One region of the Nocardiopsis sp. NPDC101807 genome, then DNA from elsewhere that is predicted to be linked to it. Evidence: riboswitches for the same ligand, from Rfam matches in the RefSeq annotation. Region 1 holds a riboswitch; each other region holds the start of a gene.
What was found. A riboswitch is a leader RNA that binds a small molecule or an ion and turns the genes downstream of it on or off. The one in region 1 is predicted to bind thiamine pyrophosphate.
Positions count from the first base shown of each region.

Region 2: another riboswitch for thiamine pyrophosphate. It lies ahead of thiO (glycine oxidase ThiO); the one in region 1 lies ahead of thiC (phosphomethylpyrimidine synthase ThiC).
Region 3: another riboswitch for thiamine pyrophosphate. It lies ahead of thiD (bifunctional hydroxymethylpyrimidine kinase/phosphomethylpyrimidine kinase); the one in region 1 lies ahead of thiC (phosphomethylpyrimidine synthase ThiC).
Region 4: another riboswitch for thiamine pyrophosphate. It lies ahead of ACIRPH_RS24205 (ECF transporter S component); the one in region 1 lies ahead of thiC (phosphomethylpyrimidine synthase ThiC).

Region 1 covers NZ_JBIWMK010000004.1:441,247-448,384, forward strand. Annotated here, with positions in the region: gene ACIRPH_RS14850 (alpha-(1->3)-arabinofuranosyltransferase) at 1-853, shown strand, start outside; gene ACIRPH_RS14855 (DUF3068 domain-containing protein) at 850-1,929, shown strand; gene ACIRPH_RS14860 (SOS response-associated peptidase) at 1,994-2,845, shown strand; TPP riboswitch at 2,958-3,069, shown strand; gene thiC (phosphomethylpyrimidine synthase ThiC) at 3,063-4,751, shown strand; gene ACIRPH_RS14870 (KGGVGR-motif variant AAA ATPase) at 4,810-7,138, opposite strand, start outside.
Region 2 covers NZ_JBIWMK010000007.1:75,444-82,581, forward strand. Annotated here, with positions in the region: gene ACIRPH_RS21670 (polyprenyl synthetase family protein) at 1-188, shown strand, start outside; gene ACIRPH_RS21675 (DUF418 domain-containing protein) at 300-1,625, shown strand; gene ACIRPH_RS21680 (SDR family oxidoreductase) at 1,694-2,587, shown strand; gene thiE (thiamine phosphate synthase) at 2,672-3,340, opposite strand; gene ACIRPH_RS21690 (Rv2175c family DNA-binding protein) at 3,408-3,785, opposite strand; TPP riboswitch at 3,893-4,005, shown strand; gene thiO (glycine oxidase ThiO) at 4,035-5,243, shown strand; gene thiS (sulfur carrier protein ThiS) at 5,252-5,467, shown strand; gene ACIRPH_RS21705 (thiazole synthase) at 5,470-6,252, shown strand; gene pknB (Stk1 family PASTA domain-containing Ser/Thr kinase) at 6,758-7,138, shown strand, end outside.
Region 3 covers NZ_JBIWMK010000001.1:1,062,561-1,069,698, forward strand. Annotated here, with positions in the region: gene rocD (ornithine--oxo-acid transaminase) at 1-906, opposite strand, end outside; gene ACIRPH_RS04565 (acyl-CoA synthetase) at 1,265-2,953, shown strand; gene ACIRPH_RS04570 (DUF368 domain-containing protein) at 3,365-4,285, shown strand; gene ACIRPH_RS04575 (DedA family protein) at 4,312-5,010, shown strand; TPP riboswitch at 5,116-5,213, shown strand; gene thiD (bifunctional hydroxymethylpyrimidine kinase/phosphomethylpyrimidine kinase) at 5,202-6,008, shown strand; gene ACIRPH_RS04585 (alanine/glycine:cation symporter family protein) at 6,124-7,138, opposite strand, start outside.
Region 4 covers NZ_JBIWMK010000008.1:155,556-162,693, forward strand. Annotated here, with positions in the region: gene ACIRPH_RS24185 (protein kinase) at 1-1,434, opposite strand, end outside; gene ACIRPH_RS24190 (enoyl-CoA hydratase/isomerase family protein) at 1,811-2,599, opposite strand; gene ACIRPH_RS24195 (energy-coupling factor transporter transmembrane component T family protein) at 2,655-3,446, opposite strand; gene ACIRPH_RS24200 (ABC transporter ATP-binding protein) at 3,443-4,939, opposite strand; gene ACIRPH_RS24205 (ECF transporter S component) at 5,045-5,656, opposite strand; TPP riboswitch at 5,767-5,874, opposite strand; gene ACIRPH_RS24210 (transglycosylase domain-containing protein) at 5,972-7,138, opposite strand, start outside.

The DNA of each region.
Region 1 (7,138 bases):
GAACTTCAACGAGGGCTGGCGTGCGGTCCTGGAGGGCGGGGACGCGCCGCTGGAGCCGATCCGCCTGGAGGGGTGGAAGCAGGCCTGGGTCCTCCCGGAGGGCAGCGCGGGCACGGTCACCCTGACGTACACGCCCGACGCCGCCTACCACCGAGCCCTCGCCGCCGGAGCCGTCCTGGCCGCGGTGCTGGTGGTGGCGGCGCTGTGGCCCCGCCGGCTCCTGCCGGGCGGGCGCGCCCACCGGTCCTCGCCCCCGCGCGGCTCCCGGTCCCTGCCCGCGGCCGGCCCCGGCTGGGCGGGCCGCTGGGCGGTCCTGCCGCTCGGCCTGGCCTACGGGGTCTGGGTCGCGGGCTGGGTCGGCGCGGCCCTGGTCGGTCTGATCCTGCTGTGCATGTGGTGGCTGGGCCGCCGCGCGCCCCGGCGGCTGAGGCACGCCAGACCGGGACGGCCGTCGATGGGCGGGCGCCTCCTGCCCCACCTGGCCGGGCCGTGGCCCCCGGTGGTGTCGCTGGGCCTGGCCGGGCTGTCCCTGGCCCTGGGCACCCACCTGGCCCTGTACATGCCCTTCCACGACGTCACGGAGGCGTTCGGGGGAGCGCTGCGCGGCTGGGCGGCCCAGCTGCTGTGCCTGCCCGCGCTCGCCAGGCTCGTCCTGGCCCTGGGGCAGCGCGGCGACGGGGACCCGGACGACGCCGACCCGGCCCCGGCCCGGGGGGAGGCCCGGGCGGATCCGGGGGCCGCCGGGTCCACCCGCCGTCCGGACCCCGGCGGGGCGGACGGGCGGGGCGCCCCGGCGGCGGAGCCCCGTGACGACGACCTGAGGGAGCCCGACTCCGAGGAGGCCCGAGCATGAGCGCGATCGGGACGCCGGCCGACAGCCAGGTCGGCCCGCCCGGGTCCCCCGCACGCGCCGTGCCGCGGGGCGCCGTCATGGTGGCGCTGGGGGCGTTCCTGCTGACACTGGCCGCCCTGCTGCCGCTGTACGTGCACGAGAGGATCGCCCTGCTGCCGGCGCAGACCCGGTTCGACGTCAGGATGGTCGACGAGGACGCGGGCTACCTCGACACCTCCACCTGGCGGTGGGTGGAGGCCGCGGAGCTCACCCGGGTGACCCGTGTGGACGGCTCGGCCCACGGCGGGGACTGGTCGGCGTGGGAGGTGTCCGTGGACACCTCGGCGCCCGACCGGATGATCGACCACTGGAGCCGGCGGGTGATCGTGGACCGCGAGACCGGCAGGGCGGTCAACTGCTGCGGCGAGCACGTCGACGGCGACCGCGCGGTCCGCCAGGCGGGGCTCGTGTACTCGTGGCCGCCCGGGGCGGAGGAGGGCGACCACCCGTTCTACGACGCGGAGGTGCGCTCCGCGCCGATGCTGGAGTTCCAGGAGTGGGATGAGGTCGCCGGGGTCCCCGTGCGCCGGTACAGCCAGTGGGTCGAGGCCGCCCAGGTTCCGGAGTCGGCGCGCCCGGTGCCCGCCGAGCTGTTCCGGTCCGGCGCCCGGGGGACGGTCACCGCCACGCGCTGGCTGGAGGTGAGCCGCACGTTCTGGGTGGAGCCGGTCAGCGGGATCGTGGTCGACGCCCACGAGACGCGTGCGGAGACCCTGCGTCCGCAGGACGACGGGGGCGAGGTCCCCCTCCTGCACGCGGAACTGGCCATGGCGGACAACCAGGTCTCCGGCTACGCCGAGCAGGCCCGCGTCAGGTCGGTGCTGCTGCGCGCCCTGGACTCCTGGGCGCCCCGGACCCTGGGGCCGCTCGGAGGGCTGGCGGTCCTCGTCGGCCTGGTCCAGGCATGGCGGGGCCACCGCGCGGACGGCGCACCCGCGGACGGTGCGCTGAGCGGGGACGCGGACGCCGGCCGGGAGGCCCCCGCCCGTGGGCGCGGGCGCCGGCGCGCCGGGGAGCCCCTCGACCCGCAGTGGTGACCGGGCCCCGTCCGCGCCTGTGTTCCGGCGGTGGGCGGGAAGGCCACGCCGTAGTATCGGACACATGTGCGGTCGCTATGCCCAGTCCCGGAACGTGCACCAGCTGCAGCTCGCCTTCGGGCTGCCCGAGCAGGCCCTCACCGAGGAGGCGGATCCCCGGTCGTGGCCGCCGCTGGAGGAGCTGGAGCCGGACTACAACATCTCGCCGGGAAGACCGGTGTACGCCGTGCTCGGGTCGCCGCCCCGGGCCGGCGACCAGGGCCCGCCCGGGCCCAGGAGCCTGCACACGCTGCGCTGGGGCCTCGTCCCCTCCTGGGCCAGGGACCGCAACGTCGGCTACCGGATGATCAACGCCCGGAGCGAGACGGTCGCCGACAAGCCGGCCTTCCGCACCGCCTACCGGCGCCGCCGGTGCCTGCTGCCCGCCGACGCCTACTACGAGTGGCAGCTCGTCGGCAAGGACGGCACCGTCCAGGCCAGCACCTCGCCCGCGACCGACCCCCAGCACAAGAAGCGCAAGGCCAAGGCCGACAAGAAGCCCTACGCGATCCACTACCGGGACGACCGCCCCCTGGCGATGGCGGGCATCTTCGAGCGCTGGCGCGACCCCGAGGTTCCCGAGGACGACCCCGCCGCCTGGGTGTGGAGCTGCGCGGTCATCACCACGGGGGCGGCGCCCGGGCTCGACCACATCCACGAGCGCATGCCGGTCGTCGTGCCTCCGGAGGACTGGGCCGCCTGGCTGGACCCCGCCTCGGGCGCCGACGAGCTCGCGCACCTGCTGGGGGAGACCCCCGTCGACCGGTTCGCGGTCGACGAGGTGTCCACCGACGTCAACACCATCAAGAACAACCGTCCCGACCTGCTCGAACCCCTCACCGACACCGGGGGTGGCGAACCGGGGACACTTTTCTGACCCCTGTGGCGGTGGACACAGCGGGGGCGGACCTGTGTATGGTGTGCGGGGCCGCAGGGCCCCGGCGCCGGGATCGAGGCGCCGCGGCACGCACGACGTGCCCACACATGTGAATACGCAACGCGGGAGCTCGCGCCATGGCGGGCTGAGAGGGCGACTCGACGGTGTCGCCGACCGCAGAACCTGTTCGGGTAATTCCGACGTAGGGAGGCATGCCATGACGGCTACCGACGGTCGTGACGTCAGTTCCACCAGAGGTTCCGACACCGCCGTTCACCGGGTGACCACCGGTCCCATCATGGGATCATCCAAGGTCTATCGCGAGGTCGTGACCCCGGAGGGCCACACGCTCCGCGTGCCCCGGCGCAGGGTGGGACTCAGCAACGGCAGCCACTTCGACCTGTACGACACCTCCGGCCCCTACACCGACGACGCCGTGTCCGTCGACGTCCACCGGGGCCTTCCCCCGACCCGCCTGGCCTGGGCCGGGGACCGCCCGCCGGCCGGCGGCGCGTCCACCCAGCTCGCCCGCGCGAAGGCCGGGACCCTCACCCCCGAGATGCGCTTCGTGGCCGAACGCGAGGGCGTGGACCCCGAGTTCGTCCGCTCCGAGGTGGCCCTGGGCCGCGCGGTGATCCCCGCCAACCGCTGCCACCCCGAGTCCGAGCCGATGATCATCGGCAAGAACTTCCTGGTCAAGATCAACGCCAACATCGGCAACTCCGCCGTCACCTCCTCCGTGCCCGAGGAGGTCGAGAAGATGGTGTGGGCCACCCGCTGGGGCGCCGACACCGTCATGGACCTGTCCACGGGCAGGCGCATCCACGAGACCCGCGAGCGCATCCTGCGCAACTCGCCCGTCCCGATCGGCACCGTGCCCATCTACCAGGCACTGGAGAAGGTCGACGGGGACCCGGCCCGGCTCAGCTGGGAGGTCTACCGGGACACCGTGGTCGAGCAGTGCGAGCAGGGCGTGGACTACATGACGGTGCACGCGGGGGTGCTGCTGCGGTACGTGCCGCTCACCGCCCGCCGGGTCACCGGCATCGTCTCCCGGGGCGGCTCCATCATGGCCGCCTGGTGCCTGGCCCACCACAGGGAGAGCTTCCTGTACACCCACTTCGAGGAGCTGTGCGAGATCCTCCGGGAGTACGACGTCACCTTCTCCCTCGGCGACGGGCTGCGCCCCGGGTCGATCGCCGACGCCAACGACGAGGCCCAGTTCGCCGAGCTCCGCACCCTGGGGGAGCTCACCCACGTCGCCCGCGCGCACGACGTCCAGGTGATGATCGAGGGACCCGGGCACGTCCCCATGCACAAGATCGCGGAGAACGTGCGCCTGGAGGAGGAGCTGTGCGGCGAGGCGCCGTTCTACACGCTCGGCCCCCTGGCCACCGACGTGGCCCCCGGCTACGACCACATCACCTCGGCGATCGGCGCCGCGCAGATCGGCTGGCTCGGCACGGCGATGCTCTGCTACGTCACGCCCAAGGAGCACCTCGGGCTGCCCGACCGCGACGACGTCAAGACGGGCGTCATCACCTACAAGCTCGCCGCGCACGCCGCCGACCTGGCCAAGGGGCACCCCGGGGCCCAGGAGTGGGACGACGAGCTGTCCAAGGCGCGTTTCGAGTTCCGCTGGCAGGACCAGTTCCACCTGTCCCTCGACCCCGAGACCGCCCGGTCCTTCCACGACGAGACCCTGCCGGCCGAACCGGCCAAGACGGCGCACTTCTGCTCCATGTGCGGGCCCAAGTTCTGCTCCATGAAGATCACCCAGGACGTGCGCCGCTACGCGGAGGAGCACGGCCTGGACACCGTCGCTGCCATCGAGCGGGGCATGGCCGACAAGTCGGCGGAGTTCTCCGAACAGGGCAGACGCGTGTACCTCCCCCTCGCCGAGTAGCCAGTGTCCCCCGAGGCGGGGGAACCGCCCCGAGGTTCCCCCGCCCGCCTTCCGGCTCCTAGGGCTTGAGCACTCGTACCTTGCGGCTGATGTTGAATCCCAGTCCGTGACGGTAGATCTCCGGCACCCTGTACTGCCCGCTGCTGTCGTCGAAGTAGAACACTCCCGCGGTGAGGAGGGCGTCCGCCTCCTCCGTAGTCAGGCCGACGTCGTCGAGGCTGAAAGGCACGGTGACCGTGGCTCCGCGGCTCTGGAGACGGGCGAGAAGCTTGCCGATATCCTGGTTCTCCGTCTTGATCGCGTCGATCTTGATCTGACTGCACCGGGCCAGGGCGGTGCGCATGGCAGAGGGGGCCAGCACCCGGTCCGTCCAACGGCTGTTGCCGGACCCCAGGGACAGTTTGGCCGACTCGGCGAGGAACGCCGTGACGTCACGGGCCTGGACCTGTTTGTTGTAGTCCGCCAGAGCGGCGGGGACCCAGAGGTGGGAGCGTGCCTCCCGGGACTTCTCGGAGCCCATCTTCCAGCCCCAGAGGGGCACCAGGATCTTGGGCAGGTCGTCCTCAGCGATGTCGGATATGTCCAGTTCGGGCCGGTCCAGTGCCCCGGCCTGGGAGGCGATCCACACGGTCAGACGCAAGGAGTCCGTGCTGTCCCAGCGCAGCGCGTACGACTTGTACCGGTCCGCGAGCTGGCTGCTGTTCTGCTGTACCGCCCAGTTCACCAGGTCCCTGCGGACGAAGGCGATGATGCCGAGTGGTCGCCCGCGCAGGGCACGGAGCCAGTTGAGGGTGTCGATCAACAGCGTTCGCAGCGCGGTGCGCTTGACCTCTGAGTCCAGTTTCTGGAGCATGTCCTCCAAACCGTCGATCACGAAGACGGCGCGCACCCGCGCTCCGAGCGCGACCAGCGCCTCCTCGGGAGAGCGGTCGGACACCTCGGCCCCTGCGGCCATGGCGAGGCAACGCAACCACATCGACCGCCACCGGAGGGTGTCGTCGGCGGGGAGGTCGGAGAGGGCCCGGCTGAGGGTGTCACGGATATCGATGGTGGTCGCTGCCGTACCGCCGTGTCGCTCCGCGAAGGAGTCCCGCAGGGTCTGTGTCGTCAGGCTCGCCTGGTTCTGCTGGAGGGAGTCCGGCTCCAGGACGGGCACGATCGAGGCGTCCAAGGTGACATCGGAGACGTCCGACTGCTCCGCGAAGAGGCGCCATTCCCGTGCCGCGCACGCCTTCGCGTACGTGAAGGTCTTGCCCGCTCCCTTGGCTCCGAGCACCAGGGCGATCGGGGGTTCGGTCCGGTGGTCGCCGACCAGGCGCCGCAGGGGCTCGGTGGCGAGGAACCCGGTCGCCGACGTGAGGCCCTGGTTCTCGGCGTAGACGAGGTCTTCGGCCGAGCTCGCCAGGTGCCGGCGCTGGTCTCGGACGTCGATCCGTTGTTCTTCCGGTGACGGGGTGACCTGGACCGGTGGTTCCGGCACCAGCGCGGACAGCGTCTCCCTCACCCCTGAGCGTTCGATGGCTGCCACCACCCCGTCCCACTGGGGCGGGAGCGCCAACAGGTTCTCGTTGAAGGGGCTCAGCAGCGGCGGCGTGAACACGTCGGTGTCGAGAAGCGTGTTCTCGTCCTCAAGGCTCTCTTCCGTGACGATGACCGAACCGGCCAGTGCGTCCGAGAGGTTCCGCTGCGCGGTCTCGACCTGTTCCCGGTGCGCGTCGTGGCGGAACTGGGTGATCACTGCGGAGCTGACAGGATCGGTGCCGTGGATCGACGGCGCCCGGTGGCCGAGTTGCCTGATGAGTCGGGTCGTCCCGGAGAGGGACTGGCCGCTCAGGGTCGTGACGAAGACGCGCTGGATCCTGGGGTCGAGCAGGAGTGGCGCGGACAGTTCGGAGGAACCGGCACGAAGGTCCACGATGACGACGTCTGCCCCGGCCGACTCCGTGAGTTCCGCCAGGGCCTCGGAGACGAAGTAGCGCGAGCGGTCGGGCGTCAACAGATCGCCGGGGTCGATCCTCGGCGGAGTGAGGAGACTCCGTCGGCTGGCGGGCAGCACGAGCACGGCTCCTCCGCCGGGATACCTGCCGATGTGCTGGTTGGGCAGGTACGACGCGGCCAGGGCGACGGCGCGTGTTCTGTCCTCGTCGACCGAACCGTGCAGGCTTGCCAGGAAGTCCTCGTAGGCGAAGTCCATCTGCCCGCCCTGCTCCTGGTACATCCACGTGATGCCGGGAGCTTCCAGGTCGGCGTCCACGAGAAGGACACGGCTGCCGCGTCGGGCGAGGTGGTCGGCGAGGGCGACGGCATGGAGGGTTCTTCCCACCCCGCCCTTGAAGGAGTGGAACGCGAGAACCTGGACCCCGGAGGCGAACTGGTCGGATCCGGGA
Region 2 (7,138 bases), on a different contig from region 1:
TGTCGGCGGACGCGGTCGAGTGGATGTGCGGGCTGATCGAGGGCTCGGGCGCGCTGCGCGCCTGCGAGGACCTCGTCGAGGAGTACGCCGGGCAGGCCGTGGCCGCCCTGGACAGCCCCGAGCTGGACGCGGACGCCCGCGAGCCGCTGCGCGCCCTGGTGGTGGCGGCGACCGCACGCACCCACTGAACCCGCCCCTTAGGGGGGATCCCGGGGTTTTCCCAGCACAAAAGTACGTTGTGCCCGACTTCGTCCTCCGGTTGAATCGTCGAAAGACCTAGCGCGACCGGAGGACACCCCATGTCTGGGCACACCGTCTCACGAGGCCCGACGGACGCGGGCGAACGGGCGCTCGCCCCCGACCTGGCACGCGGGTTCATGCTCCTGTTCATCGCGATCGCCAACACCGTCTGGTACCTGTGGGCCGTCCCCATGGGCGGCCTGAGCGCCCACCCGGAGCCCGGGGGCGTGCTGGACGCGGCGGCGCAGTTCTTCACCGTCGTCGCGGTCGACGGGCGCAGCTACCCGATGTTCGCGTTCCTGTTCGGCTACGGCATGGTGCAGCTCGCACGGCGCCAGGAGGCCGCGGGGGCGGACGCGAGGGCCGTCGACGCGCTGCTCCGCCGCCGCAACCTGTGGCTGCTCGCGTTCGGCCTCGTGCACGCGCTGCTGCTGTGGATGGGCGACGTCCTGGGCGCCTACGGGCTGGCCGGCCTGCTCCTGGGCTGGCTGTTCCTGCGCCGCAGGGACGCCACCCTGCTGGTGTGGGCCGGGCTCCTGACCGGCCTCATGCTGCTGCTGTCGGCCGCCGGCCTGGTCGGCCTGGCGCTGATGCCCGCGGACCAGCCGGCGATGGCGGGTCCGGGCATGGACGACATGGCCTTCAACATCGGCAACCCCTCGATCCTGGGCGCCGCGCTCGGGCGGCTGTCGGTGTGGCCGCTCATCGTGCTCGGGCAGGGCCTGCTCGGCCTGGCCGTGCCCACGGCGATCCTGCTCGGCTTCTGGGCGGCTCGCCGCCGGATCCTGGAGGAACCGGGACGCCACCTGGTCCTGCTGCGGCTGACGGCCGCCGTCGGCGTCTCCGTCGGGTGGCTGGGCGGCCTCCCCTCCGCGCTCGTCCAGGTCGGGGCGTGGGACCTGACCGTCGCCCAGGGCGGCATGCTGGCGCTGCCCCACATGGTGACCGGTCTGGCCTGCGGCGTCGGCTACGTGGCGCTGATCGCCCTGGTCGCCCACCGGATCCGGGCGGGGGGCCGCGGGCCCGGCCCGGTGGCGACCGCCCTGAGCGCGACCGGCAAGCGGTCGCTGTCGGCGTACCTCGCCCAGTCGGTCCTGTGCGCGCCGGTCCTGACCGCCTGGGGGCTGGGGGTCGCGGCCCACCTGTCGCCGTGGTCGATGTTCCTGTTCGCGGTGGGGGTCTGGCTGGTGACGGTGGTCGGGGCGTACGCGCTGGAGCGCGCGGGCAGGCGGGGCCCGGCCGAGGTGCTGCTGCGCCGGCTGGCCTACCGGGGGACCGCGGGAACCGCGCGCCGGGAGTCCCCCGAGGGCGCTCCCGGGGGCGACGGCGCAGGCCCTCCCGCGGGGTCCGGCGAGGGGAAGGGCCAAGAGCTCACCACCCCCTGACCCGGACGCGCAAAAAGCCGCGTGCCGGTGAGTGCCCGGCAGGCCCTCGTACTTCAGGATGGGGTGTCATGGGCGACGATCACATGACAAACCACACCATAGGTGTGACCGGGGCGACCGGGGCGCTGGGCGGGCGGGTGGCAGCCCGGATCGCACGGCTCGGACTGGCGCAGCGGCTCATCGTGCGCGACATCAACCGTGCGCCGGAGTACCCGGGCAGCACCGCGGCGATGGCGGCCTACGAGGACACGGCGGGCTTCGAGCGGGCCTGCCGGGGTGTGGACACGCTGTTCCTGGTCTCGGCGACCGAGTCCGAGGACCGGATGGCCGTCCACCTGAGCGCGGTGGACGGGGCGGTCCGCGCGGGGGTGTCCCGGATCGTCTACCTGTCCTTCCTGGGCGCGGGTCCGGCCGCCACGTTCACGTTCGCGCGCACGCACTTCTACACCGAGGCCCACATCAGGTCGACGGGGGTGCGGTACACGTTCCTGAGACCCAGCCTGTACCTGGACCTGCTGCCCGGCTGGGTGGGGGACGACGGCGTGGTGCGCGGCCCGGCCGGCGACGGCCGGGTCGCGTGGGTGTCCCGGGACGACGTGGCGGACGTGGCGACGGCGGTGCTGACCGACCCGGCGACCGCGCTCGCCTCGGAGGACACGACCCACGACGTCACCGGCCCGGAGGCCCTGACCCTCGGCGCCACGGTCGACAAGCTGGGCACGCTCACCGGCCGCTCCGTCCGGTACGTGCCGGAGACCTGGGAGGAGGCCCTGGAGTCGCGCCGCCCCACCGGCGCCCCGGAGTGGGCCGTCGAGGGGTGGGCCTCGTCGTACGCCGCGATCGCCGCGGGGGAGCTCGACGAGGTCGCCCCGACGGTGCCCAAGCTGACCGGCCACCCGGCCCAGTCCATCGAGGGGTTCCTCCGGCGCCATCCGAGCGCCCTGTCGCACGTCGGGGTCTGACCGCCGCACGCCCGCCCGCCACCGCCGCGCCCCGTGCGCGGCGGTTTCGTCGTCCCGGGGCGCGACCGGGCCGGGAGTTCCCGCTCAGCCCCCGGTGCGGGCGGTCAGGCGCTCGCGCAGCCCGGCCGCGGCGGCCCGGGGGTCCTCGGCCTCGGTGATCGCGCGCACGACCACGACCCGGCGGGCCCCCGCCTCCAGCACCGCGTCGATGGTGGTCGCGTCGATCCCGCCGATGGCGAACCACGGGCGGTCCGTGCCCAGGGCGGCGGCGCGCTCGACCAGGGACAGGCCGGCCGCCGGGCGGCCCGGCTTGGTGGGGGTGGCCCAGGTGGGGCCGACGCAGAAGTAGTCGCTCCCGGCCTCCCCGGCGGAGGAGGAGGCGGCCGCGATGTCGTTGTTGGAGCGGCCGATCACGGGGTCGGCCCCGATGATGTCGCGGGCCATGGGCACCGGCAGGTCGCGCTGGCCCAGGTGCAGGACGTCGGCGCGCACCGCGCGGGCGATGTCCGCGCGGTCGTTCACCGCGAGCAGGGCCCCGTGCCGCTCACAGGCCTCCCGCATGACCTCCAGGGCCGCGATCTCCTCGCGGGCCTCCAGCCCCTTGTCCCGGAGCTGGATGATGTCCACCCCTCCGGCCAGGGCCGCGTCGGTGAACTCGGCGAGATCACCGCGCCCGGTCCGGGCGTCGGTGCACAGGTACAGAAGGGATGCGTCCAGGCGCTTGCGCAGGCTGGTTCCATGGCTGGTCCTCACCCCGCCCACCCTAGGCCCTCGCCGGTCGGCCCCCCGGAGGGGAGGCCGCCCGACGGCGCGCCGTTCCCTAGAAGGCCATGCCCTGGGCGCGGCGGCGCACCTCGGTGCCCCGGTTCTCGCGCATCGCCTGGATGGGAGTCCCCGGCAGGGTGTCGTCGGGGGTGAAGAGCCAGCGCAGGGCCTCCTCCGTGGAGAAGCCCGCGTCGGTCAGCAGCACCAGGGTCCCGGGCAGCCCCTTGACGAGGTCGTCGCCGTCGATGAAGGCGGCGGGGACGGACAGCTGCCCTCCGCGGACCACACCCATCATGCGGTTCTCGCGGATCAGGGTCTTGATCCGGTTGGGGCTCACGCCGAGCGGCGCGGCCGCCTCCTTCAGGGTCAGCCACTCGCCGACCAGCGTGTCGATGTCGATGTCGCTTCGTGTCACTCCCCCAATCTGCCACATCCCCGCGGGGCCCGGACACCTTCCGGCGCGGCGGGGTCCGGGCGCCGTGGAGATACCCGCCACTGCCACGCGTTCCGGGAGGAGGTTCTAGGATGGGGACAGACCTCTGCACATCCCGCGGGAGCCGGGTGGGACCCGGCTGAGAGGGAGGCTGTGAGCCTCCGACCGCACGAACCTGATCCGGGTCATGCCGGCGAAGGGAGTGGGAACAGCGCCGTGCGCACCGAGAACGACCCCCGACACGAAACGATTCGTCCTACCAATGGCGGTCCCGGGGACGCGCCGGAGCGGACCGTCGTCGTGGTCGGCGGCGGCCTCGTGGGGAGGGTCACCGCCTGGCGGGCGGCCCAGGAGGGCCTTCGCGTCACCCTGGTCGAGCCCGACCCCGTGACCGGCCCCGCCGGAGCCCGTGCCGCCTCCACCGTCGCGGCGGGCATGCTCACCCCGGCCACCGAGGCCGTGTTCGGCGAGGAGCCCCTCATGGAGTTCGGGGTCCGCTCCGCGGGCATGTACCCCGGGTTCGTCGCCGAGCTGGAGGCGGCCGGCGGGATCCGCGTGGGCTACCGCACCACCGGGACCCTCCTGGTGGCCTTCGACCGCGACGACATGGCCGTCCTCGCCGACCTGCACCGGCTCCAGGAGCGCCTGGGCATCGCCACCGAGCGCCTGACGAGCCGCGAGTGCCGCCGGCTGGAGCCGATGCTCGCCCCGTCCGTGCGCGGCGGCGTACTCGCCCCCGACGACCACTCCGTCGATCCCCGGCTGCTGCTGCGCGCCCTGGCCGCGGCGGGCGGACGCGCGGGGGTCACCGAGACGGCCGGCCGGGCGGAGGAGGTCACGGCCCCCGGCCCCGGGGGCGCCCGGCTGGGCGTGCGCCTGGACGACGGCCGGGTCCTGCCCGCCCACCAGGTCGTCCTGGCCGCCGGCTGCTGGAGCGACCGCGTCGCGGTGCCCGAACCGGTGGTGCCGCCGCTGCGCCCGGTCAAGGGCCAGCTCCTGCGCGCCCGGGTACCGGCCGGGGAGGCGCCCCTCGTCGGCCGCACGGTCCGGGGCCTGGTGAGGGGCTTCACCACCTACCTGGTGCCGCGCGCCGACGGAGAGGTGATCATCGGCGCCACCCAGGAGGAGCTGGGCTACGACACCTCGCTCACAGCCGGGGGCCTCTGGCAGGTCCTGAGGGACGCGCGCGAGCTCGTCCCGGGGGTGACCGAGCTGGAGGTCACCGAGACCTGTGTGGGCCTGCGCCCGGGCTCGCCGGACAACGAACCCCTGCTGGGGCCGACCCGGGTCCCCGGCCTGCACCTGGCCGCGGGGCACTTCAGGCACGGGGTCCTGCTGACCCCGGCCACCGGGGAGGCCATGGCGCGCGCCCTCACCACGGGCGCCCTTCCGGAGTACGCGCGCAGGTTCGCCGCGGACCGGGCGACCGGCGACGCGCACACGACGACGTGGGAGTAGGAGAGGCAGTGCAACTCATCATCAACGGCGACCTCCGCGAGTTCGCCGACGGCACGACCGTGGAGGCGGTCGTCCGCGACCTGACCGCGCCGGGCGGCGGCACGATCCCCGGCGGGATCGCCGTGGCCGTCAACGACGAGGTGGTGCGCCGGGCCGCGTGGGCGGACGGCGCGCTGGGCGCGGGCGACCGCGTGGACGTCCTCACCGCGGTCCAGGGAGGCTGAGCATGGACGGACACGCGACCGGCCGCGCCGAGGACCCCCTGGTGATCGCCGGGACCTCCTTCGGCTCGCGGCTGATCACCGGCACCGGCGGGGCTCCCTCCCTGGAGGTCCTGGAGGAGGCCCTGGTGACCTCCGGGACCGAGCTGACCACCGTGGCCATGCGCAGGGTCTCCCCCGGCGCGCAGGGGTCGGTGTGGGACGTCCTCTCCCGCAACGAGATCCGCGCGCTGCCCAACACCGCCGGGTGCTTCACCGCGGCGGACGCGGTGCGCACCGCCCGGCTGGGCCGCGAGGCACTGGGCACGGACTGGGTGAAGCTGGAGGTCGTGGCGGACGAGCACACCCTGCTGCCCGACCCGGTGGAACTCCTGGACGCCGCCGAGCAGCTCGTGGACGAGGGGTTCACCGTCCTGCCCTACACCAACGACGACCCGGTGCTGGCCCGGCGCCTGGAGCAGCTGGGGTGCGCGGCCGTGATGCCGCTGGCCGCGCCGATCGGCTCCGGGCTGGGGATCCGCAACCCGCACAACCTCGAACTGATCGTGGAGGGGGCGGGGGTCCCCGTGATCGTGGACGCCGGGATCGGCACCGCCAGCGACGCCGCCCTCGCGATGGAGCTGGGCTGCGACGCGGTCCTGCTGGCCACGGCCGTGACCCGCGCACAGGACCCGGTGCGCATGGCCGCCGCGATGCGCGACGCCGTCCGGGCCGGCCGGGGCGCCCGCCTGGCCGGGCGCATCCCGGTGCGCCGGCACGCCCTCGCGTCGTCCCCCGCGGTGGAGTAGCGCCCGCCCCCGGGGCGGCCCGCCGCCGCGCACCGCCGCACACGTCCCGCCGACGGCGCGTTCGGCCCCCGCCGGGGCGTGACGCGCCCCGGCCGCCGGGGCGCACGGGGCGCGTGTTCCGTCCGGGCGTGACCGGTCCCACCCCGGGCGGTCCGCCCGGACGGCCCCCGGGTGCCGCGCCCCCGCGGGGACCGGGCCTCCCGGTTCCCGGACCGGGCGGCCCGGCGCGCACCAGTCCCGTGAGGACCCGGGCGCCGTCCCCGGAACGTTTGGCACCGTCCCCTAACGTGGGATGGGTGTGCGGCCCGACGGAGGGCACAGCACGCTCGCCGATGAACCAGGCGCGAACGCCCGCCACCGAGGGTGGGGAGGCGCGACGCGACCGCGAACCGCGGGGCAGACCTGGCGTGGGCTTCCGCTATCGTGTCGGTTCGACACCCGGTGTCGGGTACGCGCCACCAACCGCGACAGCCCGCGCTCCCCGCAGCAAGGACACTACTCCGCCGTGGACATGACGACTTCCGACCCGCTCGTAGGCGCGACCCTCGACCGACGCTACTTCGTCGAGTCCAGGATCGCCGGAGGCGGGATGGCGACCGTCTACGTCGCCCACGACCTGAGGCTGGACCGCCGCCTGGCGTTGAAGGTGATGCACCCGTCGCTGGCCCAGGACCCCACCTTCGTCCAGCGCTTCATCAACGAGGCGCACTCCGTCGCCAAGCTCTCCCACCCCAACGTCGTCCAGGTCTTCGACCAGGGTGAGGACCAGGGACACGTGTTCCTGGCGATGGAGTACGTGCCCGGCCGCACCCTGCGCGACCTGCTCAAGGCCCGCGGGCGCCTGTCCCCGCGCGAGGCCCTGAACGTCATGGCGTCGGTCCTGGCC
Region 3 (7,138 bases), on a different contig from region 1:
CCCGTGCTGGCCCGGCTGGATCACGCCGAGCACGTCCTCGTCGGCGACCATCGCCGACACGGGCAGGATGCCCCCGCCCAGCGCCTTGCCGAACAGGTAGGCGTCGGGGACCACCCCGCTGTGCTCGCAGGCGCGGACGGTGCCGGTGCGGCCGAGACCGGACTGCACCTCGTCCGCGATGAACAGCACCCGGTTGGCGTCGCAGATCTCCCGGACCCGGGGGAGGTAGTCCGCAGGGGGCACGATCACGCCCGCCTCGCCCTGGACCGGCTCGATGAGGACCGCCGCCGTGGTGTCGTCGACGGCCTCCTCGACGGCCGCGGCGTCGCCGTACGGCACCGACCGGAAGCCCGGGGTGTAGGGACCGAAGCCCGTCCTGGCCTCCGGGTCGGACGAGAACGAGATGACCGTGGTGGTGCGGCCGTGGAAGTTGGCCCCCGCCACGACGATGGTCGCCCGGTTCTCCGGGATGCCCTTGACCTCGTAGCCCCACTTGCGGGCCACCTTGATGCCGGTCTCCACCGCCTCGGCGCCGGTGTTCATCGGCAGGACCTTCTCCTTGCCGACCATGTCGGCGAGGGCGCTCACCCAGGGGCCGAACTGGTCGTTGTAGAAGGCGCGGCTGGTGAGCGTGACCCGGTCCAGCTGCCGGTGCGCCGCCGCCAGCAGCTCGGGGTTGTGGTGGCCGAAGTTCATGGCCGAGTATCCGGCCAGGCAGTCCAGGTACTTCCTTCCCTCGACGTCCGTGACCCAGGCGCCGCGGCCCTCGGCGATCACGACGGGGAGGGGTGAGTAGTTGTGCGCGGATCGCGCCTGTGCCAGCGCGATGTGCTCGGCGCTGGAGAATCCCTGTCCGCCGGGGTTTCCGGCAGAGTCCTGCTGGCCCAGGTTCTGGGTGGTGTCCATCTAGCCGCTCCGATCACCATTGACCGATGTCAGACAGTAGATACCCACCGGACGGCCCTGTAGAGCCCTCCGGCGGAGGTCCCCACGAGTTGAGCAGATGATCCGGCGACCCCACAAGGGGTGAGGCGTATCACAGATCTCCGGCGGGGTCCGGAACCCGTCCGGAAAATCCCCTCCGGACCCCCTGAGCGGCCCCCCTTCCATCCGTGGTGACCTGGTACGACACCCTGGGTGACGCGCTCCACAGCCCCGACGGCGATCGGCTCCTCCCCCGAGGGGTACCGTCGCACCAACGAGCCACAGTGCCGCCGCGAGCCCCTCCGCCGTGGACGGCCCGTCGACCGATGGGAGGTCGGGCGTGCCCACCGCAGTGTCCCCGGCGTCCGCCGACGCCCCGTTCTCCCTCGCGGCGCTGCTCGCCGCGGTCACCGACGCCGTCCCCGACCGGACGGCCCTGGTCGCCGGGCCCCGGCGCCTCACGTACCGGGCCCTGCACGACCGCTCCGTCCGCCTCGCCCGCCACCTGGTCGGCGCGGGCGTGGGCCGCGGCGAGCACGTCGCGATCCTGGCCTTCAACCGCGCCGAGTGGGTGGAGTCCTTCCTCGGCGTCCTGCGCGCGGGAGCGGTCCCGGTCAACGTCAACTACCGCTACGTCGCGGGCGAGCTGCGGCACGTCCTGGCCGACTCGCACGCGGTCGCGCTGATCGCGGAGGACTCCCTGGCGTCGACGGTCGAGGCGGTGCTCCCGGACCTGCCCCGGCTCCGCCACGTGGTGCTCGTCGCCGACGGCTCCGTGCGCTCCGCCGAGGGGGTCGGCTACGAGGAGGCGCTGGCCGCCGCGCCGGAGGGCACGGCCCTTCCTCCGACCAGCGGCGAGGACCACTACCTGCTCTACACCGGGGGCACCACCGGCTACCCCAAGGGGGTGCTGTGGCGGCAGGCCGACATCTTCCGCGCCGCCCTGGAGCGGCGCTCCCCCGGGGCGCCCCGGGCCCGGACCCTGGACGACGTGGCCGGGCGCGCCGCCCGGTGCTTCCCCCAGCGCATGCTGGTGCTGGGGCCGCTCATGCACGCCGCCGGGCAGTGGAACGCCCTGAGCATGCTGCTGTGCGGCAAGCAGGTGGTGCTGTCGACCGACCGCAGCTTCCAACCCGACCGGGTGCTGGAGACGGCGCACCGGGAGGGCGTGCACACGGTCCAGCTGGTGGGCGACGCCATGGCCCGCCCGCTGGCCCGGCACCTGCTCACCGAACCCGGCCTGTGCCCGGACCTGACCGCCGTCCGCTCCGGCGGCACACCGCTCACCCCGCAGGTGCGCGGCCTGTGGCGGGCCTGGCGCGAGGACGTCGCCCTGGCCGACTCCTACGGGGGCTCGGAGACGGGCGTGTGCGGTTCGGCGACCGCCGCGGAGGGGAGCGGCGGGCCGGACGGCCCCGGGTCCCTGGAGGGGGCCGCCGACGCCCGCAGCTTCACGATGGGCGGCAGCATCGCGGTGCTGGACCAGGCGCTGCGCCCGCTCCCGCCGGGCTCGCCCGAGGTCGGCCGGATCGCGCGGACCGGCCGGATCCCGCTGGGCTACTACAACGACCCCATCACGACGGCCCGCACCTTCCCCACCGACGCCGACGGACGCCGCTGGGCCCTGTCCGGCGACTTCGGGACGCGGGCCGTGGACGGGTCGATCGTCCTCCTGGGACGCGGGAGCGCCGTCATCAACACCGCCGGGGAGAAGGTGTACCCGGAGGAGGTGGAGGCCGCCCTGAAGGCGCACCCCTCGGTGGAGGACGCGATCGTGGTGCCCGCCTCGGACGAGCGGCTCGGCCAGAGGGTGACGGCCCTGGTCTCCCTCGCCGCGGGGGCCCTCCTGGAGGAGTCCGCCCTGCTGGACCACTGCCGCGTGCGCCTGGCGGGGTTCAAGGTGCCGAGGACCGTCCACTTCGTGGACCGGGTGCGGCGCACGGCCGTCGGCAAGCAGGACTACCGGTGGGCGGCGTCGGTGGCCCGGGACGAGGGCGGGGCCCCGCGCCCGAGCCCGCTGCGGTACTGACGGCCGCGGTCCGCGGAGCCCTCGGCGCGAGGGCCGGGACGGTGTCCGCCCTGTGGAAGACCACACCCTGTCACTGAGACGAAGCACAGTTTTCGGATGCTATCCAGTCACCCTTCCCCAGGGCCGAAAATTACGACATTCCAGGACAAAGGCCACGTAGGGGTTCTGTCAGACCTCGCTGTGACGGCTCAGGGCGGGGTACGGTCGTCCACAACTCTCCCCAGCGCCTGCCCACAGCGGCCTCCGCCCCTTGTACCGTAGAACCCGACGGCCGCACTCTCCGGCCGATTCGGACAGTCTCCTTTTCGCCTCATCCCCCTCCCGTCGCGCATTCGCGTGCACGGGCGAGACACCTAGGACGGAGGAAGGCGCATTTCTCCCGGGTTCCCCGGGCCGCGTCCAACTATCCAGATGGCCCATTCCGCAGGCTCCTACCTCCTCGACGCGGTGCGCGGCGGCGCCGTGGGCGCCTCCGAGGCCCTTCCCGGCATCAGCGGCGGGACCGTCGCCCTCATCGTCGGCCTCTACGACGAGCTCATCGGGGGCGCCGGCCACGTGGTCAGCGGGATCAGGAGGTACGTCGCGGACGTCCCCCGGGGGCGCGGCGGGGAGCGCGCGCGGGAGCGGTTCCGGCAGGTGGACTGGGGCGTTCTGGTTCCCGCGCTGGTCGGCATGGCCGTGTTCCTGGTCCTGGCCGCCCTCCTCCTGGCCCCGCTCGTCGACGCCTACACCCAGTACGCCTACGCGCTGTTCTTCGGGCTCGTCCTGGCGTGCCTGTGGATCCCCTACTCCGGGGCCGGCCGCCCCTGGAGGGCCGGGCACTACGCCGTGGCGCTGGTGTTCGCCGTAGCGGCGTTCGTGCTCACCGGGCTGCCGGGCGCCAACCTGCCGACCCACCCGGCGGTCGTCTTCCTCGCCGCCGCGGTGGCCGTCTGCGCGCTCGTCCTGCCGGGGTTGTCCGGCTCCTTCATCCTGCTCACCCTCGGGCTCTACGAGCCGACGATCAGCGCGGTCGGCGACCTGGACATCGCCTACCTGGCGGTCTTCGCCCTGGGCATGCTCACCGGCCTGTCCCTGTTCGTGAAGTTGCTCCAGCACCTCCTGGAGAACTTTCACCACATGACCCTCGTTGTACTCACCGGCCTCATGGCCGGTTCGCTGCGCGCCCTGTGGCCGTGGCAGACCGAGTCCCGCGAGGTCGTCACCCCCACCGACGTCCCCGTGACAGTCGTCTTCATCGTCGCCGGCTTCGTGATCGTGACCGCCGCCATCGTCTGGGAGCGCCGCAAGCGCTCGCGGGCCGAGGCCGCCCACGTCCCGACCGGCGTCTGACCGGAAAGAACGGAAAGCCACTTCTCATGACAGCGAATCTGTGGACGGCGTCGAACCTGGCGATGGAAGGCGAGGTCGTCCACGAGTACGAGGGCTTCATCGGCTGGGTTCTGAGCCTGATGACGACCCTGGGCGAGCCCGGCGTCGGCGTGGCCCTGTTCATCGAGACCTTCTTCCCCCCGATGCCGAGCGAGGCGGTCCTGCCCGGTGCGGGCTTCCTGGCCTACGACGGGCACATGAACGTCTGGCTCGCCATCCTGTGGGCCACGATCGGCTGCCTGGTCGGCGCCTGGGGCTTCTACGCGATCGGCGCCCTGCTGGGCCGGGACCGCACCAAGTGGCTGGTGGAGAAGACCCCCCTGCTGGAGGTCGAGGACTTCTACAAGGCCGAGCGCTTCTTCGCCCGCTTCGGCGGCCTCGCCGTGCTCCTGGGCCGGTGCGTGCCACTGGTGCGCAGCTTCATCTCGGTCCCCGCGGGCATCGAGCGGATGCCCATCCTCAAGTTCTCCGTGTACACCGTGATCGGCTCCGCCGTCTGGAACTCGATCTGGATCGGCCTCGGCTACGCCTTCGGCCCGGCCATCAAGCCGATCCTGGTGCAGTGGAGCGGCCTCATCAGCAACATCGTGCTCGTCATCATCGCCCTGCTGTTCCTGTGGTTCGTCATCGCCCGCGTCCGCAAGCTGCTCAAGGCCCGGTCCGCGGACAACGCACCCACCCTCTGAACGGCGCCGGCAGCCGTACGGGCCCCTCGGGCCCGCACGCCCGGAACACATACGCCGACCCCCTCGGGTCGGCCGCACACTGAGCGGGGCCGCCCACGCGGCGGCCCCGACGGCGCGGGGTGCCGGTGGGTCCACCGGCTGAGAGCACACCCGTCGAACCTGCCCTAGTTCGTACTAGCGAAGGAACGCCCATGAGCGCGTACAACATCGTGTCCATCGCCGGCAGCGACCCCAGCGGGGGCGCCGGGATCCAGGCGGACCTCAAGGCCTTCTCCGCACACGGGGCCTTCGGCATGACCGTGGTCGCGGCCCTCACCGCCCAGTCCACGCGCGGCGTCACCGGGGTCCACCCGATCCCCGCCGAATTCGTCGCCCACCAGATGGACACCCTCTTCTCCGACGCCACGGTGCACGCGGTCAAGGTCGGCATGCTCGGCACGGCCGAGGTCACCGAGGCCGTCGCCGAGGCGATCGGGCGCCACGGACTGCCCCGCGTGGTGGTGGACCCGGTGATGGTGGCCAAGAGCGGCGACCGGCTGCTGGAACCCTCCGCCGTCGACGCGCTGCGCACCCGGCTGCTGCCCCGGGCGGACCTGGTCACGCCGAACCTCCCCGAGGCGGCCGACCTGCTGGACGAGCCGGAGGCGGCCGACCTGGCGGCGATGCACGACCAGGCCCTCCGCCTGCTGGAGTTCGGTCCGCGCGGGGTCCTGCTCAAGGGAGGCCACCTGGCCGGCGAGGACTGCGTCGACATCCTGGTGACCCGGGACTCCGCCCCGGTCGAGTTCCGCTCGCCGAGGGTCCGCACCCGCAACACGCACGGCACGGGGTGCACCCTGTCCTCCTCGATCGCGGCCCTGCTCCCGCAGCGGCCGGACACGGCCTCCGCCGTGGGCGACGCCAAGGCCTACCTGACCGAGGCGCTCCGGCGGGCGGACGAGATCGACGCCGGAGGCGGACAGGGGCCCGTGCACCACTTTCACGCCTGGTGGAAGTAGGGCCCGCCGACCGGGGAGGGCGCGGCCGGCGCCCTCCCCGGTGAGGCCCGGCCCCGGCGGTGCGGCCCGTCCGCGAGGGCCGCGGCCGGGGCGCGGTGGGCCGCCGGCCGTACCGCTACCCCCGTACGGGCTCCATGACCGCGTCCGGGTCCCGCCAGTCCGGGTGGGCGAAGAACTTCCTCGTCTCCGCGACGACCACCGGGGACAGCAGGAGCAGCCCGATCAGGTTGGGCAGGGCCATGAGCCCGTTGGCGATGTCGCTGAACAGCCACACCGCGTCGATCTGCGCCGTGGCGCCGACGTAGACGAACGCGATGAACAGCAGCCGGTAGGGCACGACGAGCGCGCGCCCCGCCAGGTACACGACGCACCTCTCGCCGTAGTAGGCCCAGCCGAGGATGGTGGTGTAGGCGAAGACCACCACCGCGCAGGTGACGAACACGGGGCCCAGGCCCGCCAGGTCCGGGCTGATCCGGCCGAGGCCGACCTCCATCGCGGAGGTGGTGAGCAGGATGCCCTTGTCGCCGCCCTCCACTCCTGCGGCGCCGGTGTCCTGCCACACCCCGGTCGTGATGATCATCATCGCGGTCAGGGTCAGCATGATCACGGTGTCGACGAAGGTCTGCGTCATCGCGACGAGGGCCTGGCGGACCGGCTGGTCGGTCCTGGCCGCGGCGGCGGCGATGGCGCCGGTGCCCATGCCCGACTCGTTCGAGAAGATGCCGCGGGAGACGCCCTGGCGGATGACGTGCATCAGTGTGGCGCCCGCGAACCCGCCCACCGCGGAGGTGCCGGTGAAGGCGTCGCCGAGGACCAGCGCGAAGGCGGGGCCGATCCGGTCGTGGTGCACCGCCAGGACCAGAAGGTTCATGAGGACGAAGCCGATGATCATGAACGGGACCACGGCGGAGGCGACCCGGCCGATCCCCCTGATGCCGCCGAGGACGACCACGGCGGTCAGCAGCATCAGGACCGCGCCGACGATCGGCCGGTCGACGCCGGTGGCGTCGTTGACCGCCTCGGCCACGGCGTTGGCCTGGGTGCCGTTGCCGATGCCGAAGGCGGCCACCGCCCCGAAGACGGCGAACGAGCAGCCGAGGAGGACGCCGAGGCCCCCGGGAAGGCCCCGG
Region 4 (7,138 bases), on a different contig from region 1:
CCCCTGCGGGTCGTCCCGCGGGGGCTCGCCGGGGCGGATGCGCCGGGTGTTCCCCGCGTCGTCCGGGTCGTCCCCCACGGGGCTGATCCGCATGGTGCCCTGCGGGTCGTCGAGGTCGTCGCGGCCGCCCGGGGGGATCCGGTCGGTCCCCTGGAGCCCGCCCAGGTCGTCGGTCGACTCCGGGTCGCTCCAGCCGCGCTGCGCGCCCGCGGCGCCCGACAGGTCGTCCGTCGGGTCCTCGTCGGCGTCCCAGGACCGCCGGCCGCCCCGCGCGCCGGAGAGGTCGTCCGTGGCCTCCTCGTCGGAGCGCCATCCGCCCGACTCGGCGGCATGGGTGGAGCGGGGGGACCCTCCGGGACCGGACCACGCGCCGGAGGCCGGGTTCGCACCGCTGCTCGTGTGCGCGGGCCCCCAGCCCTCGTCGCCGGCGCCGCGTCCCGCCAGGTATCCGGCGGCTCCGCCGAGCACCGCGCCGGCCGCCCCCGCAGCCGCGGCTCCGCCCGCTCCCCGCCCGGAGTCCTCCGGTCCCCCGCCCGCGGGGGCGTTGTAGACGGTGTGGTTGCCGGTGAGCCCGGTGGACCGGACCCCCTGGTCCTCGGTCCAGGGCAGGTCCAGGTTGAGGCGGCCCGCCTCCGCGACCAGCTCCGCGGCCGTGGGGCGGTTGCGCATGTCGCGGGAGACGGCGCGGTTGACCAGCGGGCGCAGCGCCTCGTGCATCCCGTCCATGTCGATCTCGCCGTTGAGGATGCGGAAGAAGATGACCTCGAAGGAGCCCGCGCCGTAGGGCGGGCGTCCCGTGGAGGCGAAGGCGACGGTGCCGCCCCAGGCGTGGATGTCCGTCGCCGGACCGAGGTCGGTGCCCTCGATGACCTCCGGGGACAGGTAGCTGGGGGTGCCGACGAACGTGCCGGTCTGCGTCAGCTTGGCGCCGTCCACGGCGTGCGCGATGCCGAAGTCGATGACGATCGGCTCGCCGTTGGAGATGATCACGTTGCCCGGCTTGAGGTCGCGGTGGATCACCTCCACCGCGTGGATGTCCTGGATCGCACGGGCGAGCCCGGTGATGAAGCGCGTGAGCGCGCGGCCCCGGAGCGGGCCGTGGTCGGTGACGGTCGCGTCCAGCGTGGGCCCGGGGATGTACTCGGTGACCACCCACGGGAGCTCGGCCTGGGTGTCGGCGTCGATGACCTCCGCCACGTTGGGGCTCTGCACCCGTCGCATGGTCTCGACCTCGCGGGCCAGCCGGGCCCGCGCGATGTGGTCGCCCGCGACCTCCGGCTTGAGGACCTTCAGCGCGACGAACTGGTCGGTCCGGGGATCCTCGGCCTGGTACACCACGCCCATTCCGCCCTGCCCGATACGGCGGCGGATCACGTAGTGGCCGATGCGCTCCGGCAGCTCCTCACCCGTGGGGAAACCTGCCGACATTGCCATCGAGAACTCATCCCCTCAAAAGACCGCATACCACCACGTCCAGCTTATCGGCCGGGGGATGGGTCAACATTGGCTTGTGTGGCCCGTCTCGGACCGGTGTGGTCTGTTCGGGACCGCCGGAGGGTCATGGGGGTCCGGCGGCCCGTCCGCCCTCGGACGACCACCACCGAGTATGACGGAAAACTGACGTGGGCGGTTCCGACCCGCTCGTCTCGACTGGCCGGATCCGGACGACCGGAGCAGGTCCTGTATCGCTACTTAACCTGACAAATGACTAAAACCATGCCAAAAAACAACAAAGCTTTGGGGAAGGGAGGGGCGGGCGCACCGGCCCGAACGGCCCGGACCCCCGCCCCGAACTGCGCGGCGACCCGCGTCAGCGCCCGTTGAACACCGCCTTGCCCGGCCCCTGCTCGACGAAGCTCCGCATCCCCGTCTTCTGGTCCTCGGTCGCGAACAGCCCGGCGAAGTGCAGGCGCTCGATCTCCAGCCCCGAGTCCAGGTCCGTCTCCAGGCCCCGGTCGACGGCCTCCTTGGCCGCGGCCAGCGCCACGGCGGGCCCCTCCGCGTACCGGGCCACCAGGGCCACGGCCGCCCGGTAGACGTCCCCGTCCGGGACGACCTCGTCGGCCAGCCCGATGCGCCCGGCCTCCTCCGCCCGCACGTGCCTGCCGCTGAAGATCATCTCCTTGGCCCGCGCGGGCCCGATCAGGCGCGGCAGGCGCTGGGTGCCGCCCGCCCCCGGGATGACGCCGAGCTGGATCTCGGGAACGCCCAGCCTGGCCCCCTCCCCCACGACCCGGAAGTCGGCGGCCAGCGCCAGCTCCAGCCCGCCGCCGAGGGCGTACCCGGTGACGGCGGCCACGACGGGCTTGGGGATGCGGGCCACCAGGGTCAGGGCGTTCTGGAGGCCGCGCCCGTACTCCAGCATCTCCGCGTGGGTGCGGTCCGCCATCTCCTTGATGTCGGCCCCCGCCACGAACACGCGCTCGCCGCCGTAGAGCACCACCGCGCGCACGGCGGGGTCCGCGGAGACCCTCGTGGCGGCCTCGGCGATCTCCGCCGTCAGCACGGCGTTGAGCGCGTTGACCTTCGGCCGGTCCAACCGGAGCACGGCCACCGCCGGGTGGTCCGGATCGGTCTCCACGCGCACGAACTCGCCCACGAACTCCACCTCTTCCACTTCGACGTCACTGTCCCGGGCTACCTAACCACCCGTGTCAGGAGAACAGCAGCACCAGGGTGCCGAGCCGCGCGGACAGCGCGTACGCCCCCGCCAGCAGCAGGGCCGCCCCCGCGAGCAGGAGCGTGTCCCCGCCCCGCCAGCGGCTCTCCCTGGCCCGTGTGCGGGGCCCGGTGCCGAACGCCCTGGCGTCCATCGCCGTCGCCAGCAGGGTTCCCGTCCGGATCGACCGCACCAGCAGCGCGAACAGCCTGCCGAAGAACAGCGTGACCATCCGCACCGGGTTGCCCCCGGCCTCCAGGCCGCGGGCCCTCCTCGCCAGCGTCACGGTCCGCCACTGGTCGGCCAGCAGGGGGATCAGCCGCAGCGCCGCCAGCACGCCCATGGCGGGGCGCTCGGGCACCTTCAGCCTCTGCACGAGCCCGTCGGCCATCTCGGTCGGATCGCTGCTGACGGCCGCGACGAGGCCGGGGAGGGCGATGGCGAGCAGGCGCACCGCGGCGCCCAGCGCCCCCTCCGCGCCGTGTTCGCCGTACAGGTAGTTGACCAGCCCGCTGGAGAGCCCCATGAGCAGGAAGGGGCCGCCGAGGACGAGCAGGGTGCGCCGGCCGATCCCGCTGAAGGGCAGGACCAGCAGAACGCCGGCCAGCACCACCCCTCCGGTGACCGCGTCCACGGCCGGGACCAGCCCGAGCCCCAGCAGCAGCGCGGCCAGGAGCTTGGCGGCCGGGTTGAGCCGGGTGAGCCGGCGGCGCGCTCCCCCGTCGCCCGGCGCCTCCGGGGCGGAGGCGTCACCGCCCCTGCGGCCCCGGTCCTCCGAGACGCTCACAGCTCCGCCTCCCCCGCCGTGCCCCGGACCGCGCGGCCCTCCGCCACGCGCACCCGCACGTCCGCGAAGTGCCGCAGGAGCAGTTCGTCGTGGGTGGCCACGACGACGGCGCACCCCCCGGCCCTCAGCCCGTCCAACAGCTCGACCAGCTCCGTCCACGTCCGGGTGTCCTGGCCGAAGGTCGGCTCGTCCAGGACGAGGACGCCGGGCGCGTGCGAGGGGCCGGAGCTGAGCGCCGTGGCCACCGACAGCCGCCGCTTCTCGCCCCCCGAGAGCGTGTAGGGGTGGGCGTCGGCCAGGCCGGTCAGGCGCAGCCGCTCCAGCAGCTCGTCCACCCGTTTCTCGGTCCCGGGCCCGTCCGCCCCGGCCCGCCGCGGGGCGAACAGCAGCTCGTCCCGCACGGTGCCGGTGACGAACTGGTCCTCCGCGTGCTGGAAGACGGTGCCCACGTGGCGGGACAGGAGCCGGGCGGGCCAGCGCGCCAGGGGCCGCCGGTCGGCCCCTGCCAGGGGGCCGCGCGGCAGGACCGCGCCCCTGTGGGGTCGGGAGAGCCCCGCCAGCAGAGTCAGCAGCGTGGACTTGCCCGCCCCGTTGGGGCCGGTCAGGGCGGTCGCCGTGCCGGCCGCGACGGAGAGGTCCACCCCGTCCAGCACGGTCCTCCGGGGCGGGGCGCCCACCCCCAGCTGGGAGGGGGTGCGCGCGGTGACGCCCACCGCCTCGACGCGGGGGCCGCCGCCCGGCGCGGGGACCGTGGCGGGGGAGGGCTCGTGACCGGGGACCCACACGCCCTGCTCCGCGAGGGAGCGCCCGTGCGCGGCGAACACGTCCGCCGGGTCCCCGTCGGCGACCACTCCGCCGCCCGGTGCGACGACCACGACCCTGTCCACCAGTCCGACCACGTCGGCGACCCGGTGCTCGACCAGGAGCAGGGTCGCCTCGGTCTCGGCGAGCAGGCGTTCCAGGACGCCGCGCACCAGGGCCGCGCCCGCGGGGTCGAGGTTGGCGGTGGGCTCGTCCAGCAGGAGCAGGCGCGGGCGCATGGCGAGCGCGCCGGCGATGACCAGCCGCTGCTTCTCACCGCCCGACAGCGCGCCGGTGGGGTGGTTCCGCCCGTACGGGAAGCCGACCGCGCCGAGCGCGTCGTCCACCCTCGGCCAGATCAGGCCGGGGTCCACCCCCAGGTTCTCCGGGCCGAAGGCGACGTCGTCGCCCGCGCGGGCCATCACCAGCTGCGTCTCCGGGTCCTGGCCGACCAGGCCGACCCCTCCACGGCCCCGGTCGGCGGGGAGGCCGTCGACCAGCAGCGTCCCCTCCTGGTCGCCGTTGAGGGCGCCGTCGGGGCCGGTGAGTCCGGCGAGGGAGTGCAGCAGGGTGGACTTGCCCGCCCCGGAGGCGCCGAGCAGCAGCACGCGCTCACCGGGCCCGACCGTGAGGTCCACCCCGCGCAGGGCGTAGGACTCGCGGCCCGCGTGGCGCCACCCCCAGCCGGACAGCTCGACGCGTGCGCCGCCCCCTCCGGGGGACCGGAGGGGGGCCGGTGCGGCGGGGTGCTCCGCGGTCGCCCCCGTGGGGCCGCGGCGGTCGTGGTCGGCCACGGGTCAGCCCCTGGCCGAGGGGAAGGGGGCCAGCGCGCCGGACCTGGCCAGCGCGGTGGTGAGGAGGCGGGCGCCGACGCCCGCGATGACCGCCGCGCTGATCACGACGATGACGCCGTAGACGAGCTGGAAGTGCAGGGGCCAGGTCACGTTGTAGACGATGTTGTCGCGGACGGCCGGGGAGAGGCCGGCCGCGGCCGCCGCGAGCACGGCCACGCCCATGCCCCAGCGCCGGTAGCCGAAGGCGAGGAAGACCAGTTCGGGGAGGAGGCCCTGGAGCGTCCCGTCGAGGATCACCATGACCCCCCACTGCGTCCCCAGCACCGCCGACACCAGGGAGGCCGCGATCGAGGTGAGCAGTGCGGCGCCCGGCTTGCGGATGACCAGTCCGCCGAGGACGCCGGAGATCAGCCACATGCCGTAGACCGCCGCCTGCGCGGGTGGGAAGCCCACGAAGAGCGGGGTCGTGACCGACCAGACGATGTTCCAGAGCCAGAAGACGACGCCGACGGCGACGCCGATCACGGCTGCCACGACGATGTCGACGGTGCGCCAGCCGCGCAGCCGTCCGAGGACGTCGCGCCAGAATCCGGTGCGCCCGGTATCGGTGCTCATCAGGTGGTGTCCCTTCGTCGGGGTGGACGAGGGCCCATGTGGCCAAGAGCGACGCCGGAGGACGTGCCGCGCCCCGGGACCGTCCCGGGTGCGCGGGAGCACGCCGCCGGAGACGGGTTCCTACGACTTCCTTCGCTGGCATGACCCAGATCAGGTGTGTAAGGGTCTGCGGCCGGGTGCCGCACTCTCAGCGCTCACGCGCTCCCCTGTCGGTTTCCCTCCATTATGCGTCAACAACGGGGGCCGCGGGGTGTTCCCTCCCCGCGGCCCCCGTTTTCCGCCCCTCGTCGGGGCCCCGCCCGGCGGCGGGAGCGGTCAGGCGTCGCCCTCGTCGTCCCCGCCCTTGGGCGGTGTCGACGACGGGTCGCCGAACGCCTTCGGCGACGGGGCGAAGCCCTCGGCCGGCAGGTCGGCGGTGGCCCCGCGCATGGTGGCCTGCCAGATGGGGCCGGGCAGCGTGCCGCCGTAGACGATGCCGTAGTAGCGCCCGCCGATCGTCACGCCCTGGAGCGGGTTCTCCTCGCCGCCGCGCATGTCGCCGACCACCACGGCCGACGCGAGGTTCGGGGTGTAGCCGGCGAACCAGGCGTAGGCGGCGTTGTCGGTGGTGCCGGTCTTGCCCGCGGCGGGGCGCCCGAGGCCGAGGCCGTTGGCGGTGCCGCCCTTGAACGTCTGCTGGAGCAGGTGGTTGACCCCGTCCGCGACGTCGCGCCCGACCCTGCCCTCCTCGCAGTCGGTGCGCGCCGCGACCTCCCGGGTGCCCTCGGCGCCCTCGCGGCCGATCCGCACGGAGACCACCGGGACGGGCTCGCAGTAGGTGCCGCGGGCGGCGAACGTGGCGTACGCGTTGGCGACGGTCAGCGGGGACACCTCCTGGTCCCCCAGGGTGAAGGAGCTCCAGACGCCCAGCGGCTCGCCGTCGGCGCGGTGGATGCCGACCCGCTCGGCCATCTCCGAGGTCTCGCAGAGGCCGACGCGCTTCTGGAGCTGGGCGAAGTAGGTGTTCACGGACCCCTTGGTCGCGCTGATCATGTTGTGCCGGCCGCCGTCGCTCTCCCCGGCGTTGCTCACGCTCCACCCGGACATCACGCCGCCGTCGCAGTTCTCGAGCCCTCCGACCGAGACGCTCTCGGGAGAGGAGAAGCTGGTGCCGTAGCCCAGCCCGGAGTGCAGGGCGGCGGCCAGGGTGAACGTCTTGAACGTCGACCCCGCCTGGTAGCCGAGCGAGCCGCCGGCCTCGCTGTCCACCGCCAGGTTGAGGGAGGTCGTGCCGAGCGCCTCGTCGTCGAACCCGTAGCGCAGGTTCTGCGCCATGCCCCGGATCCGGCCGGTGCCGGGCTCGACGATGGCCTGGGCGGCGAACTTGGTGGACTCCTCCGCCGGGACGTACCGCTCGATGGCCTCCTCCGCGGCCCGCTGCGCCTCCCCGTCGAGCGTGGTCCGCACGGTGATGCCGCCCTTGGTGAGCGCCTCGTCGCGCTC